Regions from separate parts of the Paenibacillus sp. GXUN7292 genome, predicted to be linked through region 2. Evidence: predicted binding sites of a transcription regulator. Region 2 holds the regulator's gene; the other holds the start of a gene.
What was found. Region 2 encodes Rex, which represses fermentation and respiration genes when NADH is low (regulators of the CRP and FNR family bind a similar motif). Its sites were predicted from a motif close to TTGTGAAATATTTCACAA; they were not measured.

Region 1 (9,570 bases), on a different contig from region 2:
TTATAGTCAAAGTCCAAATGCTCAAATATGGCGCGGAATATATGGCTCGTCATTCGAGCATCGTCAAGTGCGCGGTGAGCGCTGCCCTCCGCATCGATGGCTAGCTCAGCAAGAGCGCCTTCAACGCTAATATCATTGGTGAGACCTTTATGGCGAGTAAAGCCTTTTAGCAGATCAAAATAATCAGCCGCCAGCCAATAAGCATCATCAAGCTTATGCATTCTTGTGTCCAGCACGATGCGTTTCATATCTTCTCCGCCCCATGTTATAAACATGCAGCTGTCGCTTTTTCCGAGCCAGCTCAGAAAATCGGCGATGACAGAAGGGAAGCGCTTAGCTATATCAATATCCTCTTGAGGAATGCCTGTTTTTTTCTGAATAAAGCTATTAAGCTTTGCGAAGTATACGGGTTTGATCAAGGCAGAAAATTCATCTATAGGCTGCAAGGAAGAGTCAAGGCGGACGGCGCCGATTTCAATAACCTCCATAGGCAGCTCGCTGGCAAATTTTCGTCCATTAAATTCAATATCTAAAACAATATAATCCAATCCAACTACCTCCGAAGTTTGCTTAAAAATTTGCACTAGTACTATTAGAGCATGAGGGCCGCTGTATTTGCAAACTATTTCAAAATATAAGAAATGGTTAGTGTTTACCTAACGCTGTTCTTATAATTCAATGAGAAGTCGCATTTACCGATTTATGGGAATCATTAAGAGTTTCTTCTTGAATCCTGCTTTCTATCGTTTATACTACTAGATATGCTAATTGTATAGAAGGTAGGAGGATTTTAAGGAATGGATGATCTCATAGTTTGGCTAAAGTTTTTGCTGCTTGGTATGGTGCAGGGTTTTACGGAGCCGATACCAATCTCGTCCAGCGGCCATCTTATTATTGCCCAAAAGCTGCTTGGAGTTGAGCAGAACGGACTGTTTTTTGAAATTTTAACAAATACGGCTTCTTTAATTGCCATTATGTTTATTTTTAGAGAAATGATCAGCCGATTAATTGTTAATGGTATTAAATTTATACGTACACGGGATAAGGAATATAAGTCAGACTTCATGTTCATTATTTATATCGTTGTCGGCACAATTCCAGCCGTTGTATTGGGACTATTGTTCAAGGATGCAATAGAGCAGCATTTGGCTTCCATTAAAACGGTCGGCTTCTCATTGCTTGTGACAGGTGTCGCTTTGTGGCTCATTCGCAATTTGCGCGGAGTTAAGCGCGATGGAGATTTGAGCATGAAGGACGCGCTGCTGGTCGGTCTTGCACAGGCTGTAGCTCTAATTCCTGGCATTAGCCGTTCCGGATCAACCGTTATTTCATCCATTGCACTCGGCATGAAACAAGACACTGCTTTGCGGTTTTCGTTCATGCTGTACATCCCAATCAGCTTAGGCGGACTGGTGCTTGGCGTGAAGGATGCTGCAGGCGATCCGACGCTGTCCACAATGGCTATCCCATATATAATAGCGTTTATTAGCACTCTTATTTTGACCTATATTTCTATGCGCTGGTTTATGAATATTATGCGCAACGGCAATTTGAAATATTTCGCTTATTACTGCTTTGTTGCAGGTATCGCCATCGTATTGTTTATGTAACATTTTAGAGTTGCAAATTCTTTGCAGAAGCTGTTTTAAAGCCGCATTCATTTTATAAAATATGTGACTTCAGATTCATCTCCTTTATGCTGAACTGAACAGCTTTCCAATGGAATCATTTGAGGAAGGAGAGTGGCGTTATGAAGCCGGCGGTTTCGTTAATGACGTCTGTGAATCAACAAAGTCGTTTAAAATTAGCACTTATACTCGGTTTTCTGTCCGGCATTGGACCGTTATCCATTGATATGTATTTGCCGGCTCTTCCGACATTGGCGGAGGATTTGGGAGCTTCTGCGTCAATCGCACAATTAAGCCTTACAGCCTGTCTGCTGGGGCTCGCTACAGGCCAGCTGCTTGTCGGACCGATCAGTGATGTAAGAGGGCGCAGAGTCCCGCTTATTATCGGCATAGCTGCCTATGCGGTTGTTTCGGCGCTATGCGCTTTTTCGCCAAGCATTACAATATTTATTGCCATGCGTTTCTTACAGGGCTTTGCCGGCGCGGCAGGGATCGTCATAGCGAGAGCAAGCGTGCGCGATTTGTATTCTGGACCGGAGCTGACTAAGTTTTACGCTTTGCTTATGCTTGTGAATGGAGCTGCGCCTATACTTGCGCCGATATTTGGCGCTGAGGTGCTGCAGCATACTTCGTGGCGAGGCGTGTTTTTCGTACTGAGCGCGCTGGGAATGGCGATGCTCTTGGCGGTATTAATCGGGCTTAGAGAAACATTGCCAGAGGAGCGTAGAATGAGAGGCGGGATCGGCAATACACTGCGCACCTTCAAAAGGCTGAGCCGTGACTCATTGTTCATGGGCTACGCTTTGACACAAGGGCTCGTATCCGCTTCGATGTTCGCTTATATATCGGGATCTTCCTTTGTACTGCAAGAAATTTTCCATGTCACTGCGCGGCAGTACAGTCTTATTTTTGGACTGAATGGCGTTGGAATTATTTTGGCTACACAAGTCGCCGGCAGATTGGCAGACAAGGTGGAGCCGCGCAAGCTGCTTCGCAGCGGCCTGTTATTGGCATCTTCCGGCGCATTCTTGCTGATTCTTGCGGTGACTCTGCATTTAGGCCTAGCTGCGGTTATAGCGGCATTCTTTATGGTTGTTTCAAGCGTTGGGATTATCTCGACGACTACAACTTCGCTTGCGCTGCAAAGTCAGGGGAATTCTGCCGGAAGTGCATCGGCGATGCTCGGTATGCTTTCCTTTATCGTAGGCGGAACAGCAGCGCCGCTTGTTGGGCTTGGCGGCAAGGATACGGCGCTTCCGCTTGCAATCGTAATGGCGTCATTAGTCGCCAGCGCATTTATTTGCTTCATGCTGTTGACCAAGTCGAGACAACGCAGTCAAGCGCAATAGGCTATTTGCGAGCGACAAAAACAGTGAACTCATTGTATTTATATACGCAATCTACATCCTTGAAGCCAGCTTCCCGCAGCCAAAGCAGTTGCTCTTCCATCGGTGCATTGCGATCCTCTCGCTTTCTTTCTTTGGAGGCATCCAGCGCGCTTTGCGGCAGTCCGCTGGCTAGAACAGCCTCCTCCCATTGTTGTTCATATTGCTGATTGAACAGGGAGGAACGGCTGGAGGCCTGATCCGCATTAATAAAGTATCCGCCCTCCTCAAGCTGATCATATATGGAGAAGAAGAGCTGTTTCTTCTCTTGATCGGTCAGGTGATGAATCGATAGTGAGGATACGACCGCATCAAATTTGGTATCAAAGCGGTAGCTGAGATAATCACTTGCGATATAGTTTATGTTTGAAAAGGAAGCTAGACGCTGCTCCGCCTTGGCAAGCATATCCTGGCTAAAATCAATCAGCGTCATGGCAGCAGAAGGATATTTTTGCAGCACATAGCTCGTAAGCAGTCCTGTGCCGGCCCCTAAATCCAAAATCGAAGGAGACGCCGATGGCAGCTGCAGCCATCGTATAACAGCCTCGTAGAAATCGTCATAGCATGGTATAAGTCCTCTTCTCTGCGTATCGTAATCAGTGGCAGCCTTGTCAAAAAGCTTCTTTACTTCATCGTTCATCGTAAATCCCTCCCGGCTTTCCTTATTTTCTATTCTCATTGTAAAAACGAATTGTTATATTGTGAAATATATAAAGATTATATTATTTATAGGCTTAAACTATAAGTGTGGAAAGGGTATGGAGAGAGTACGGAAAGAGTATGGAAAGGTACGCTGCTGCAATGAAGGTTGGGCGGGTGGCTGCTACGATAGCGATGAAACGTATCGACGTGGTCACACGTTCCGATATTTGCCTTAAAACGGCCTTTTTTTTAATTTGGCGGTCACACATTCCGCTATTGGGTTCAAAAGTGGGCTTTTTCTGCGATTTATGGAGCAATAACGGAACGTCTGTCACTTTGCCCCCTCAAAAATGCGAATTTTGGCGAATTAGCGGAACCACTGTCCAGCTAGGGAGATTCGCGACTGTCCAACTAGGAAGAACAACAACTGTCTCAGCTATGGAGTATCTATGACTGTCCCATCTAGTGAGAACAACACTGTCCCGCTTGGAAACGCGTTAAAATTCAAAGTATTGTCGCTAGTGCAGCATTGAGAAGTTCGTTTAAAGAAGCTATAATAAATAGTGAACAATATCGCACTAAAATGAACTTTTCAGGAAGAGGGGCCGGAATGAAAAAGCTAAAAATTTTGCAGCAGCTTTCGGAAGCAGGGGTAGTAGCAGTTCTACGTGCAGATTCTCCAGAAGAAGTGGTTGAAATGTCACGCCGAGCGATTAAAGGCGGCATTAAAGCGATTGAAATTACGATGACCGTACCTTTTGCGCTGCGCGCAATTGAGGAATTGTCTAAACAATATTCCAGCTCAGTTTCTCCGGATGCAGACAACTATGCGATTATCGGTGTAGGAACTGTATTGGATCCTGAGACGGCTCGCGCAGCTATTATGGCGGGCGCTGAGTATGTGGTATCCCCGGCACTTAATCCGGACACTGTCAGATTGTGCAATCGATATGCTATTCCTGTATTGCCAGGCACAATGACGGTAGCAGAAATTCAAACGGCGATGGAGCTAGGCGTCGATGTCGTGAAGCTGTTCCCGGGCAATCTGTATTCTCCAAGCGTTATACCTTCTATTAAAGGACCGCTTCCGCAAGCCAATATTATGCCGACTGGCGGGGTATCCTTGGATAATTTGAAGGATTGGATCAAAGCAGGTGCAGTAGCTGTCGGCATCGGTTCCGACTTAACGAAAGAAGCAGTAAAAACTGGTGATTTCTCTTTAATCGAGAAAAAAGCAGCTGATTATATGGCAGCCTATCGCGAGGCAAAAGGACAATAGCTCCTTGGCGTCGCGTCAGCTTGCTACACGCATTTGGCGCCCTTGGAGCATCTACTCTCTAGAGGCGCTTTTTGCAATGTGTTTTGGTATATGTTTTGGTATAATGATATGGGCAGCATTTCTCGTTATGTATGTTTTTGTATGATAAATATAGTATGTAAAAGTTGAAAGAGGGAGAAGCTATTTTCCGACTATTTCTTATCCTTGCTTCTTCACTAAATTCGAGTTATAACAGATAAGTAGCGATAATAGACAGGCTAGCAGATTAGATTATCAGCTTAAAGGAGTGTTTGAGGGAATGGAATTCAGAATCGAGAAGGACACGATGGGGGAAATTAAAGTCCCGGCAGATAAGTTGTGGGGCGCCCAAACTCAGCGCAGCTTGCAAAATTTCAAAATCAGTACTGAGAAAATGCCTTTGGACGTTGTTTATGCAATGGCATACGTCAAGAAAGCAGTAGCTCAAGCGAATTTGAAGCTTGGTGTTTTGGATGAGCAGAAAGCAGCAATTATTGGCGAGGTTGCAGACGAAATTATTTCTGGCAAATGGGACGAGCATTTCCCATTAGTAGTTTGGCAAACAGGCAGTGGGACGCAAACAAATATGAATGTTAACGAGGTTATAGCTAATCGCGCTAACGCCTTGCTCGCAGAACGCGGCTTGGATATTAGAATTCACCCGAACGACGATGTAAATCGCTCACAAAGCTCGAACGATACCTTCCCTGCTGCGATGCATATTGCTGGAGTTATGGCTGTAGAAAAGCAGCTGGTTCCTTCATTGGATATTTTAGCGGCTACTTTGAAAGAAAAAGTAGAAGCTTTTAAAGATATAGTTAAAATCGGACGTACTCATTTGCAGGATGCTACTCCGTTGACGCTTGGCCAAGAGGTAAGCGGCTGGTATGCCATGCTTGAGAAAACAAGAGCTATGCTAGTGCAAAGCGTTGAATCCATGCGTGAATTGGCGCTCGGCGGAACTGCAGTAGGTACAGGCTTGAACGCTCATCCGAAGTTCGCGGTTCAGGTTGCTGAAGAAATGACTGAGCTGACAGGCACATTGTTTATTACAGCGCCAAATAAATTCCATGCTCTGACTAGCCATGATCAAATCGTATACACACATGGAGCTATTAAAGCTTTGGCAGCAGATTTAATGAAAATTGCCAATGATGTCAGATGGCTTGCAAGCGGACCACGCTGCGGCATTGGCGAGCTGATCATACCAGAGAACGAGCCGGGCAGCTCGATTATGCCAGGTAAAGTCAATCCTACTCAAAGCGAAGCGATGACGATGGCTGTATGTCAAGTTATTGGTAACGACGCTACGATCGGTTTTGCAGCGAGCCAAGGTAATTTTGAGCTTAACGTATTCAAGCCGGTTATTATGTACAACTTCCTGCAATCTGTTGCGCTTATGGCGGATGCAATGGTTTCCTTCAACGATAACTGTGCGGTTGGCATCGAGCCGAATTTGCCTGTTATCCAAAGAAACCTGGAACAATCACTGATGCTTGTAACGGCATTGAATCCACATATCGGTTATGAGAATGCGGCAGCCATTGCTAAAAATGCTCATAAAAAAGGTCTAACCTTGAAAGAATCCGCTGTAGCAAGCGGCCTGCTAACTGAGGAGCAATTTGACCAATATGTCCGTCCAGAGAACATGATTGGAAGCAAATAAGTTATAAATAACCCAGCTTGATTGAGGCTCCAATTGGGGACCTTAATCAAGCTTTTTTATGTCCACCCCTGCCATGTCTGTCCCCATTACTGCCCCATCTCCGCCGCTACACCCACTATACCTGTATCGCCTAATCAACTGGACAGCAAATCCGTTATTTTGCTAAAAACGCCGAATTAGGAGTATTAAAGTGACACACGTTCCGCTATTCTACAAAAATGTAGTGGAAAACAGTCGAAAATGGGCGAATAACGGAACCACTGTCCGCGAAAGCAGAAAAATGATCGAAAACGGGCGAATAACGGAACCACTGTCCGCATAGTAGAAAAATGATCGAAAATGGGCGAATAACGGAACCACTGTCCGCGAAAGTAGAAAAATGGTCGAAAATGGGCAAATAACGGAACCACTGTCCGCGAAGTAGAAAAATGATCGAAAATGGGCGAATAACGGAACGCCTGGCCACAGGTTGAAAATAAAAATGAGGCTGAAAATGCGTATATCTCCAAATGAGAGGGTGTCGATTAATTGTAAGCAACTAATAATAAGCAATAAAAAAGGGGAACGAAGAGCAAGATTGGGAATGGAGAAGCGGCAGCGCCCGCCTTTGTAGGCCAATATTATCCTTTACAGGGGTTATGTAATCAAAAAAATTGGACTACAACAGCGGTCGGAATCCCAAACTTGATCGTAGTAGTATCCCTTTCGATTGCTTGTTGCCCTATCCACAATAAAGCGATACCCTTAGAGATGATCTTAGTCACAAAAACGGAGTTAAAGTAAATTAACGCGTTCTTGTGATCATTCGCATCCCCAGTAACCATTCCATTTAGTAAAATATTAACACTTCACATGTTTGTCAATTTCGTGCCACGAAACGGTCACTAACGACACTAAAGAGCCATATTTATCTGCATATAATTTTGTATAATAGGAGTAACTGATTGAGAATAATGTAGCTTGCGAATTGTTCTCCTTCAACTTTTGAAGAATTTGTGAATAAATTCACAAATTGTTGTGATTTTTTTCACATTAATCAATCGCGACGTATGCTTAAATTAGAAAGTAAGCATTTGACGGGGTTTGTTTCAAAGTAATTTAAAAGGATTAATACATTTAGAAAAGGTGGAGTGCAGCTATGGATGTCGTCGATTTAGCACGTTTGCAATTTGCATCTACAACAATTTTTCACTACTTTTTTGTACCAATATCAATTGGATTATCTCTCATCGTAGCGATAATGGAAACGATATATGTGGTCAAGAAGGATGAATTATATAAGCGAATGGCAAAGTTTTGGGGGACATTCCTGCTCATTAACTTCGCCGTCGGTATTGTTACAGGTATTTTGCAAGAGTTTCAGTTCGGAATGAACTGGTCTGATTTTTCAAGATTTATAGGTGATATATTTGGAACGCCGCTTGCGATTGAAGCGCTGCTTGCCTTTTTCCTTGAGTCAACGTTTATCGGCTTGTGGGTGTTTGGCTGGGACCGCTTGTCAAAAGGCGTTCACTTGGCGAGCATGTGGCTCGTTTCGATTGGTACCATTTTATCCGCGCTTTGGATTTTGGCGGCAAACTCATTTATGCAGCGCCCTGTCGGCTTTGAGGTAGTAGACGGCCGTGCAGAATTAACGGATATATTCGCGCTATTAACGAATGGTCAGCTGTTGTGGGAGTTTCCGCATACGATATTCGCTGCGTTCGCGACCGGTGCTTTTCTGGTTGCCGGTATTAGCGGCTGGAAGCTTATGCGCAAGCAAGAAATTAATTTCTTTAAACAATCATTCAAAATCAGTATTATCATTGCTCTCATTTCTTCTATTGCCATTGCACAATTCGGTCATAGCCAGGCGCAATATTTGGTTGAGACTCAGCCAATGAAAATGGCTGCGAGCGAAGGGATGTGGGAGAGAAGCACTGACCCTGCTCCTTGGACAGTTATTTCATTTATCGACACTGATAAGCAAGAAAATGGCTTTGAGATTAAAATTCCGTATATACTCAGCTTTTTGTACTATAGCAAATTTTCCGGCTCTGTTCCGGGCATGCTTGAGCTGCAGGAGCAATATGAACAAACCTATGGCCCTGGAAACTATATCCCGCCGGTCAAAACGACTTTTTGGAGCTTCCGCGTTATGGTAGGCAGCGGTATGGCCATGATTCTTCTGGCTATGTATGGCGCATATCTCACATGGCGGAAAAAGCTGGATCAGCCGAAAAATAATCTATACTTTAAATTAATGCTGTTTGCCATTTCACTTCCGTTTATCGGAAATACGGCTGGCTGGATTATGACTGAGATTGGCCGTCAGCCTTGGACCGTATTTGGGCTGCTGCGTACGGAGGATTCTGTATCGCCGAACGTATCGTCAGGTCAAGTGCTCTTCTCACTTATTTCATTCTCGTCGATATACTTGATTTTGCTTGGCATTACGATCTATTTGTTTACTCGGGTAGCACGCAAAGGCCCTGCTAGTGAAGAGAGTGAGCAAGTTGCTGATGTAGATCCGTTTGCACAGGAAGGGGGCGGCAGCAATGTCACTCAATGAGTTATGGTTTTTACTAATTGCCGTTTTGTTCACAGGATTTTTCTTTCTTGAAGGCTTTGATTTTGGTGTAGGCATGGCAACTCAAATTTTGCCGAAAAGCGATAAGGAACGCCGCGTGCTTATCAATACGATCGGACCGTTCTGGGACGCGAATGAAGTATGGCTTATAACGGCGGCAGGCGCGATGTTCGCAGCTTTTCCGCATTGGTATTCCACGATGTTCAGCGGGTACTATATGCTCCTCACGTTGATTTTGCTGGCGCTAATAGGCCGGGGTGTTGCTTTTGAATTCCGCGGCAAAATAGAGGGCGCTGCCTGGAGAAAGGTTTGGGATGCAGCGATATTTATTGGCAGCTTTTTCCCGCCGCTGTTTTTCGGAATGCTGTTTGCCAGCATGATTA
Region 2 (9,570 bases):
AGGAGCTGCTGCTCGCGGTAGCTGTATATTTTGGGAAAACAAGATTGATTGACAATAGTTTATTAGTGCCTGTGGAGGTGATGACCCATGTATAGAACGATGATGAAGTCCAAGCTGCACCGTGCCACAGTAACGGAAGCAAATCTTAACTATGTTGGCAGCATAACGATTGATGCAGCTCTGATGGAGGCTGCCAATATTTTGGAAAATGAAAAAGTGCAGATTGTGAACAACAATAATGGAGCAAGACTGGAAACCTATGTTATAGTTGGAGAAAGAGGTTCTGGTGTTATTTGTTTAAATGGCGCGGCAGCACGATTGGTTCAGCCGGGTGACCAGGTTATTATTATTTCATACGCAATGATGACGGAGGAAGCAGCCCGGAACTATAATCCGACTGTAGTTATACTCGGTGAAAACAATAAGCCCGTTCAAATAATGGGCACAGAACCGCATTCTACAATTGTCTGATGAGTATGAAAACATCCTGAACGACAGAGAATGTACGTATCAACTCCTTAGTTCATTTGCAAAGGCGGGATGCGTCATTTTTCAACATATGTTTTCAACGATGAACGAGATGCTGGATCATATTATTGAGCAGTACCCTTGTGCCAATGAAATACAAAAGGACGAGTTCCATCAGCAGCTGCTTGAGCTGAAGCATGCAAGTGATTTATGCATCGAGCAATGGCTGCAATTTGAGGAAAAATGGACCTGCTTTGCCGAATCGCAAAATAGCTGCCAAGCTGTAGAAATGGATGAGCATATGCAGCAGTCATCAAAAAGCGATACTGTTTCATCGTCGATTTCTGCAAATCAGATAGCTCAGGATTATCAATTTAGCCAAACAAACAGCACATTGACTTGGGATGCTGAAAGTGCGCTTCATAAGGGCAAGGGCTATTATAATTTATTTATGTTTTCAGAAGCTGCCGATCAATTCAGCCAAGTGATCCGATTGGCCCCGGAGAGCAATATGGCCCGATTATTTTTGGGCATGAGCATGATGCATATGCAGCAATGGCATGAGGCACAGCGACAATTCCAGTTGCTTATTGTACTGACTGATTATCCAAAGTGGCTTGCACTGGGATATAATGCACTAGGCTGCATACAAGCGATTGAACGAAATTTATCACTTGCCGAGCAGTTTTTCAGGAAAGCTTATGATGTTTATCCGCAGTTTGCGCACTCATTAAATAATCTTGAAGCATGTCTAAGCCAGCCGAAGCAGCTTTCTTTATATTTTGGGAGCACGGAGTTGTGCTGTTTGTGAGAGGATAGGGATGAATGAAGTATGCTGTAATCGATCTGGAAACGACAGGTCATGGAATAGAAGATGAAATCATACAAATAGCTGCAGTAATCGTTGATGAACAATTGAAGGTTGTGGAAACTTACAATTCGTTCGTAAAGCCTTCTGTAGAAATTCCCGCATTTATAACTTCATTGACCGGCATTGATGAAGCAATTGTTGCTGATGCGCCAATGCTTGATGACGTTATTCTAAATGTGATTCCGCTGTTGGATGATGCTGTTCTTGTCGCTCATAATGCGGCTTTCGATGCAGGATTTCTCAACAGAGCTTTAGACCAATGCGGCTATTTGCCTTTTGTAGGCCGCAGGCTTGACACGATTGAAATGCTGCGCGTATTATATCCTTCCATATCCTCTTATCAGCTTGGAGTTGTTGCACAGCTATTTGAAGTATCACATGAGCAGCAGCATCGTGCAGACAGTGACGCAATGGCTACTGCATTAATTTTTATCGAAATGATGAAAAAACTGCGCCAGATGCCGCTGCTTACTTTGCAGCGGCTATCTGTCTTAATAGATGCCGGCAGTGATTTTGGCTGGCTCATACAGCAGACAGAGCAGCTTGTATCAAGTGAAACAGCTTTGGACTCTGCCGAATATGATTATTATCGCCAATTTGCATTGCGCGCCCGGGAATGGACAGAGGAAAAGCCGCCGCGCGAAGAGGCTGCTGCTGATTTGGATATAAGCCAATTAAGCTTTGAGCAATATTTGGATATGATCCAGCATAATTTTAAGCAAAAATTTCCTCAATATGAGGAAAGGACTGCCCAAGTAGAAATGTTCCATCGTGTTTACAATGCGCTCAGCAATGACGAGCATTTATTAATTGAAGCAGGAACTGGAACAGGAAAATCACTAGGTTATTTAATCCCGAGCTTATATTATAGCATTCGCAAAGAAGCGAAAGTTGTCGTAAGTACACATACAATCAACTTGCAGGAGCAGCTGCGTCATCGCGACATTCCTTTATTAACAGAAGTGCTTCCGTTTCCGTTCAAGGCATCGATTTTTAAAGGCAGGGGAAATTACTTATGTCTGCGAAAATTTGAAGCTAAAGTTAACGGTATGGAGCCAATCAGCACGAATGATGATATGCTGACGAGAGCACAGATGGTCGTCTGGCTGAATGAGACGGAAACCGGTGACTACGAAGAATTGAATTTGAGCAATCGCGGCGCAGAGTACTGGTCAGCCGTTTCCAGCGATGCTGACTCTTGTCTGAACAGAGCCTGTCCATGGTTTAAGCGCTGCTTCTATCATCGGGCCAAGCATGAATCTAGCATAGCCGATGTTTGCATAACGAATCACTCCATGCTATTTACAGATATACATGCCGATCATCGCTTGCTGCCTTCATACCGCCATCTTATCGTAGATGAAGCGCATCATGTCGAGGATGTAGCCGGCAAGCATCTTGGCATTCAAATTGCTTACTTGCAATTGCCTCAAATCATCACAAGATTATATAAGGATTCACGTACTGGCATGCTGCTATCACTTCGCTCCAGCTTGAACGAAGAAGTGGATGACCATAAAGAGGCCTGGATAGAGACGATTGATGCAGTCATTCCCCAACTGCAGGAGATTAAGGATCAATGGGATGCCTTGTATGAGCTTATGTTTCAGCTTACGTCAAATGGCTCAGAGGACAACGCAGATACAGGCGGAGTTGTGTATCGGATTTCCAGCCAAGAGCTGCCGAAGCAATGGGAAGCGATAGCTGCTTCAGAATCAAATGTTCATATCGAGCTGAACAGTATAATTACAACGGTTGATAAAATGCTCAATGATATAAAAGAAAGAGCAGAGGAAAGCCAATCCCAAGCTTTAGCAGTTGATATTAATGGAGCTATGCGTGATTTGACGCGAATTAAGGATGAGCTTAGAATATTTGTCAAGCTAGAAAAAAATGATTCTGTCTATTGGATAGAAGCAAATCCTGTTTACCGGTTTCGATCTGTGCAATTATATGCTGCACCAGTAGATGTCAGCGAGCAATTGCAAAAGCATTTTTTTGATGTTAAAGATAGTATTGTACTAACTTCTGCTACTTTAACCGTTCAAAAATCTTTCCAGTATGCAGCTGAACAGCTCGGATTATCAGGATACAAGGAGCAGGGTCGTTTAAAAACGGTTCTATTGCCATCTCCATTTAATTACAGGGAGCAAGCGCTGGTCGTTATTCCTAGAGATTTTCCGGTATTGAAAGGGGCATCCGTCAGCGACAAGTATATTGAAAAATTAGCGCAGTCGCTTGCTGCCGCTGCCGTAGAAACGAAAGGTCGAATGCTTATTTTGTTTACATCCTACCGGATGCTCAAAATGACCTATGAACCATTGAAGGAGCTGCTGGCCGGTACCGACATTACCGTGCTGGGACAAGGAATGGACAGCAGTAACAGGACGAAGCTGACAAGGCGGTTTTTGCAGCATCCTATGACAGTGTTATTAGGAACAAGCAGCTTTTGGGAAGGAGTGGACATTCCTGGCGATGCACTTGTTTGTCTGGCAATTGTAAGATTGCCCTTTCAGCCGCCGAATCATCCATTAGCGGAAGCGAAGGCGGAGCTGCTGCTGCGCAAAAAGCAAAATCCTTTTATGAAGCTGTCTATTCCTCAGGCCGTAATCAGATTTAAGCAAGGATTTGGCAGATTAGTCCGTTCAGCACAAGATAAAGGTATCGTTATTATTTATGATACACGTGTTATAGAGACTTATTATGGAAAGCACTTTTTGTACTCGCTGCCAGGACCCAAAATTGAAACGATGCATGCCGATCAAATGATTGTACGCATGAGAGAATGGCTCAATCCCGCTCAAGTGGAGGTAGAATAATGAAGCAAGCCAAAATATCCGAAGCGGTTGTCAAACGCCTTCCGATTTATTTACAAGTGCTCAATGAATTGCAGTATCATGAAGTGCAAACTATTTCTTCACAGGATTTAGGGGTTAAGCTTGATTTGAATCCTGCTCAAATACGCAAGGATCTTGCCTACTTTGGTGATTTTGGCCGCAAGGGGATAGGATATGATGTTACCTATTTAAGTGAGAAAATCCGCCAGATTTTAAAAGTGGATCAAATTATAAATGTTGCATTAGTAGGAGCCGGTAACCTTGGACATGCGCTTTGCAATTATAATCAGTACTCCAAGGACAATATGAAAATAACCGCTGTTTTTGATATCCATCCTGCTAAGGTAGGGACAAAAATAAATCATTTGATTGTGAAGCCAATGGATGAGCTGAAGGCAACTATCGATGAACAGGAAATTCGCATAGGCATTATTACAGTTCCAGCCCCGGAAGCGCAAAATGTAGCTAATCAATTTATTGATGCAGGCGTAGAGGGCATACTTAATTTTGCCCCTACCGTTTTGCGTGTTCCTGAAGAGGTAAGAATCCATCATGCGGATTTTACAAAAGAGCTGCTTAGCCTTGCCTATTATTTAAACCGAGAGGAAGTTGAAGAGAGTGGGTCAAATTTGGATTAAAGATGGTCTATTTGTAACGATGAACGATGAGCAGCCGGTAGTTAAAGGTCATATGGTAGTAACTAATGATGTCATTACTTATATCGGCGAAGCAGAACCGCCACAGCATTTGCTTGAACAAAATGTGGAGCATATCAACGGTGCGAAGCAAGCTTTTATGCCTGGGCTGGTCAATACTCACGGACATACGCCAATGACGCTGCTGCGCGGCTTTTCTGATGACCAAAATTTGCAGGTGTGGCTGTCGGAAAAAATGTGGCCAATGGAAGCAAAGTATACAGCTGAGGATACTAAAAATGGAGCGGCGCTTGCGCAAGTAGAAATGCTGCTAAGCGGTACGACTACATTTGTAGATATGTATGATCGTATGGAGTTAGTTGCCGAAATTACTGAATACTCTGGCATGCGCGGTATGCTGACAAGAGGCGTAATCGGGCTTTGCTCGGAGGAAGAGCAAAAGCAGAAGCTGCAAAACGCCATCTCCTTCGCACGCGATTGGAATGGTAAAGCAGATGGCAGAATCTCAACGATGCTGGCCCCGCATGCGCCTTATACTTGCCCTCCGGCTTATATTGAGCAATTTGTACAGGCGGCGCGCGATTATAACCTGCCCCTACATACTCATATGTCAGAGTCGATTGCAGAGGTAGAGCAAAACGTTAAAGATTACGGCGCTAGACCAGTTGAGCATTTGGATCGTTTAGGCTTTTTTTCTTGCCCAACTTTACTTGCTCATGCCGTTCATCTTACCGATGAAGAAATTGCTTTGCTTGCCGCGCGTGATGTTGCGATTTCCCATAATCCGATCAGCAATTTGAAGCTTGCAAGCGGTGTAGCCAGATTGCCGCAATTGCTTAAAGCGGGCATGCGTGTGTCGCTCGGCACAGATGGTCCGGCAAGCAATAATAATCTGGATCTGTTTGAAGAAATCCGCTTTGCAGCTTTGCTTCACAAAGGTGTATCCTATGACCCGACGGTTATTCCGGCTAGCGAGGCATTGAAGCTTGGCACTATATACGGAGCACGTTCATTATGGAAGGACGAGCAAATCGGCAGCCTGGAAGCAGGCAAGAAGGCAGATTTTATTGCTTTGAATATCGATCAAGCTCATTTTTATCCTATGACGGATATTGTGTCCCATCTTGTTTACTCTGCATCTGGCAAGGATGTGCTTCACGTTTGGATAGACGGCAAACAATTGGTACGCAATCGCGAGTGCTTGCTGTTGGATGAAGAAAAAATCAAGTTTGAAGCGGAAGCCAGCTTCAAGCGCATGATCAGCCAATAATGAGAGTTATCGAAAAAAAACGTCCGCCGCTCATGAATCCTAAGCGCTGGCTGATTGTTACAATAATCGCAGTTGCTGCGCTTATTATAAGCTGTGTTTTATATTATAGAGCTATTCAGCAGCCGCTGTGGCAAGAGAAAGAAGCCGCTATTCATAAAGTAATGGAGCAGACTGAGATTACGGAAATTCAATCCATTCATAAGTACATTTGGGATGAAGCGAGCTGGATCGTCAGCGGCACGACGGAAGATCAACAATTGCTAACGGTAGTTATACGGAGGCAGATTGATCCGTTTGTAATAAGCTCCGCCGAATTGCTTAATGAAGATGAAATAAAAAGTAAACTGCAGCAGACGGATGAGGCGGCTATAAAAAAAATACAGCTAGGCTTTATGGAAGGCCAGCTCATATGGGAAGTCCAATTGAAAAAAGACAATCGATACTATTATGCATTTTATCGTGCGACAGATGGACAATTTATTGACGAATATCAAATGCTTAACAAAACGGAACGTTAAAGCGACACGGGCAGTGAAAACGGAACAGTAATGTTCCGTTTTCCTGTATTTACAACATCATTTCTGCTGATATATATGATATACTTTCGTATAGAAAAAGTGATACAAGGATAAACGGTTTCGCCGTCCTTCGGACTGGCGCGTTTACCGATGAAATATAAGGACAGATATAAGGTGTAAAAACTTATACTTTCTTATATTTAAGAAATACGAAATTTAATATACAGCAGGAGGATGCCATAATGTCTAATTTGAAATTTAAACCAATTCTCCTCACGGCTTTAGCGACAGCTGTGGTCTTATTTGGCGGCTGGGCAATTTACCAACAAGTAGCCGTTCAAGCTCCGCTTGAGCAGGCGATAAAAGATGTGCAGGGTATTGTTCATGCGGACAAGCCGAAGCGCGATAGTGATTGGATTGAAATTAATGTTGAGCTTGCACCTACCGCTAATTTAAGAGAAGTGTATGAAACGATTGCACATAATGGAGAACGTGTAATAGGCAATAGAACGCTAAAGCTTCAAATCGATTCCGAAGCTAATGCTCAGCTTGAAGGCATTTGGCAATCGGCGATGTTTCAAATAGCAGAAGCTATGGAAAATAAAACGTACTCGCAAATTCCGACGGCGCTTGAGCAAATCGCAAGTAAATATAATAATGTTCAAGTTAAAACGGATATTGATGATAATAATGTATATATTACTTTGACGAATAACGAGGGAGCTTTGCATAAGGTGCTGCCTCGCACGCCACATCTGCTGGGAGCGTGGTCAAATGCGTAATATGAGTAAAGAGATAGCAATTGGTATTATTCCGGTTATGCTTATTTTCTTGGTAGTTATTAATATTAATTTGCTGCCGATCGTAATTGTAGGTATGCTAGCAGCTACAGTTATCGTTGCGGCAACAAGAGGCAAATCGAAGCTAGCTGCAGTGCCCACGCAAAAAAATGACCGCCAAATAAGCTCCGAGCCGTTTAGTTTTGACGAAATTGGCGGCCAAGACCGTGCTAAGCAGGAGCTTATTGAGGCTTTAGATTTTTTGATCAAGCCGGAGCAGATTGCAAAGCTTGGCATTCGCCCGTTAAAGGGCATTTTGCTGACTGGGCCTCCAGGTACAGGGAAAACCTTGATGGCAAAAGCCGCGGCTCATTATACCGGCTCTATATATCTGGCAGCATCGGGAAGTGAATTTGTTGAGATGTATGTTGGGGTAGGGGCAGGACGTATTCGTGATTTATTTAAAGAGGCAAGACAGAAGGCGAAGAAAGCCGGCAAAAACAGCGCCATTATTTTTATTGATGAAATTGATGTCATAGGCGGCAAGCGAGATGGTGGGCAGCATCGTGAATACGATCAAACCTTAAATCAGCTTCTGACTGAAATGGATGGCATTCATAGCGAAGCAGCCCCGCAGTTATTAATTATTGCTGCAACGAATAGAAAGGAACTGCTTGATTCGGCGCTTACCCGTCCGGGCCGTTTTGATCGCCATATCCATGTAGATTTGCCTGACAAAAAAGGCCGTCTTCATATTTTGAATATTCATGCCAAAAACAAACCGCTAGACCCGGCTGTAGATCTAGAGAAAGTCGCAACGCAATCCTACAGCTTCTCGGGCGCTCAGCTGGAATCTGTTATGAATGAGGCAGCAATATATGCACTGCGTGATAATAAGACTGTCATTACAGAGGATGAGCTGACAATGGCTATTGACAAGGTGCTGATGGGGGAAAGAACGGACCGTGAAGCTTCCTTGGAGGAGCGGAATCGCGTAGCCAGACATGAGCTGGGCCATGCTATTATGGCGGAGCTGCTACGTCCGGGCAGCGTTGCTCAGGTTACCGTTACGCCAAGGGGGCAAGCGCTAGGCTACGTGCGGCATAACCCTGAGAATGATAAAACATTATACACGAAGCAGTATTTGCTGGATCAAATTAAAATAGCGCTTGGCGGTGCGGCGGCAGAAGAAATATTTTATGGTGAGAGAAGTACAGGCTCCCGCGGCGACTTTGATCAAGCTGTCAGTCTGGTTCGGACTTTAGTGGAATCTGGGTTGACGGAGCTTGGCATCATCGATGCTTCTATGATGACCCCTGATGGCTGGGCTACAATCTCCAGAAAAATTTTGGATGAACAAATGGCAGAAACAAAATCAAGCCTGCTAAAGCATAAACAAGTAATCGATGATTCCATGTCCGTGTTAATGTGTGAAGAAACGTTGAACGGAAATGAGTTTAGAGCGCTGCTTCATGCCTAATAACGACCATTAAGCGTTTTCATTATTACAAATTAAGGACAGACGTCTCGTCTGTCTTTAATTTTCCTTATAATTCGTTATAATTGGTTGTATAACAACCTCAAGGGAGCCATTAATGTGAAAATTAAAAAGGTTGGCGTTATAGGGATAGGCACAATGGGGCAAGGTATAGCAGAAATGCTTGCAGCTTGTGGTCTAGATGTCATCATTGTAGAACGTACGACTGAACGCTTGGCGTATGGGCTTAAAATGATAGAGCTGAATCTTGATAAGCAAATTGAAAAATGGGCGCTTACGAATGCTGAGAAAAAGCTTATTTTATCACGCATTCAAGGTGCAGACCATTATTTCTCGCTTGCAGATTGCGAGCTTGTTATTGAATCAATATCTGAAGATTTGGAAGAAAAGAAAGCGCTGTTCAGAGAAGTTGATCGCTGCTGCGGTCCAGATGTTATACTCGCCAGCAATACGTCTGCGCTAAGTTTGACAGAAATCGCCAGTGTCACACAGCATCCAGAACGAGTTATCGGCATGCACTTTATTTATCCAGTATTAAAAATAGATTTGGTAGAAATTATTCGAGGCCTTAAAACGTCCGAGGAAACATTTTTAAAAACTAAAAGTTTCATTGACGATATTATACATAAAAAAGGAATCATGGTGTATGAATCGCCAGGGTACGTGACGACAA

Region 1: a site for Rex is predicted at 7,612-7,629, ahead of ACRRU2_RS18160 (cytochrome ubiquinol oxidase subunit I). Genes of this name have one in related genera too.

Annotation. Positions count from the first base shown of each region.
Region 1 covers NZ_JBOZWO010000023.1:31,764-41,333, forward strand. Annotated here, with positions in the region: gene ACRRU2_RS18130 (exonuclease domain-containing protein) at 1-548, opposite strand, end outside; gene ACRRU2_RS18135 (undecaprenyl-diphosphate phosphatase) at 798-1,610, shown strand; gene ACRRU2_RS18140 (multidrug effflux MFS transporter) at 1,751-2,977, shown strand; gene ACRRU2_RS18145 (class I SAM-dependent methyltransferase) at 2,979-3,653, opposite strand; gene ACRRU2_RS18150 (bifunctional 2-keto-4-hydroxyglutarate aldolase/2-keto-3-deoxy-6-phosphogluconate aldolase) at 4,266-4,934, shown strand; gene fumC (class II fumarate hydratase) at 5,233-6,618, shown strand; gene ACRRU2_RS18160 (cytochrome ubiquinol oxidase subunit I) at 7,757-9,169, shown strand; gene cydB (cytochrome d ubiquinol oxidase subunit II) at 9,156-9,570, shown strand, end outside.
Region 2 covers NZ_JBOZWO010000019.1:99,347-108,916, forward strand. Annotated here, with positions in the region: gene panC (pantoate--beta-alanine ligase) at 1-95, shown strand, start outside; gene panD (aspartate 1-decarboxylase) at 88-471, shown strand; gene ACRRU2_RS16490 (hypothetical protein) at 572-1,279, shown strand; gene dinG (ATP-dependent DNA helicase DinG) at 1,294-4,158, shown strand; gene ACRRU2_RS16500 (redox-sensing transcriptional repressor Rex) at 4,158-4,814, shown strand; gene ACRRU2_RS16505 (amidohydrolase) at 4,834-6,102, shown strand; gene ACRRU2_RS16510 (DUF5590 domain-containing protein) at 6,102-6,620, shown strand; gene ACRRU2_RS16515 (hypothetical protein) at 6,863-7,402, shown strand; gene ACRRU2_RS16520 (AAA family ATPase) at 7,395-8,879, shown strand; gene ACRRU2_RS16525 (3-hydroxyacyl-CoA dehydrogenase family protein) at 8,997-9,570, shown strand, end outside.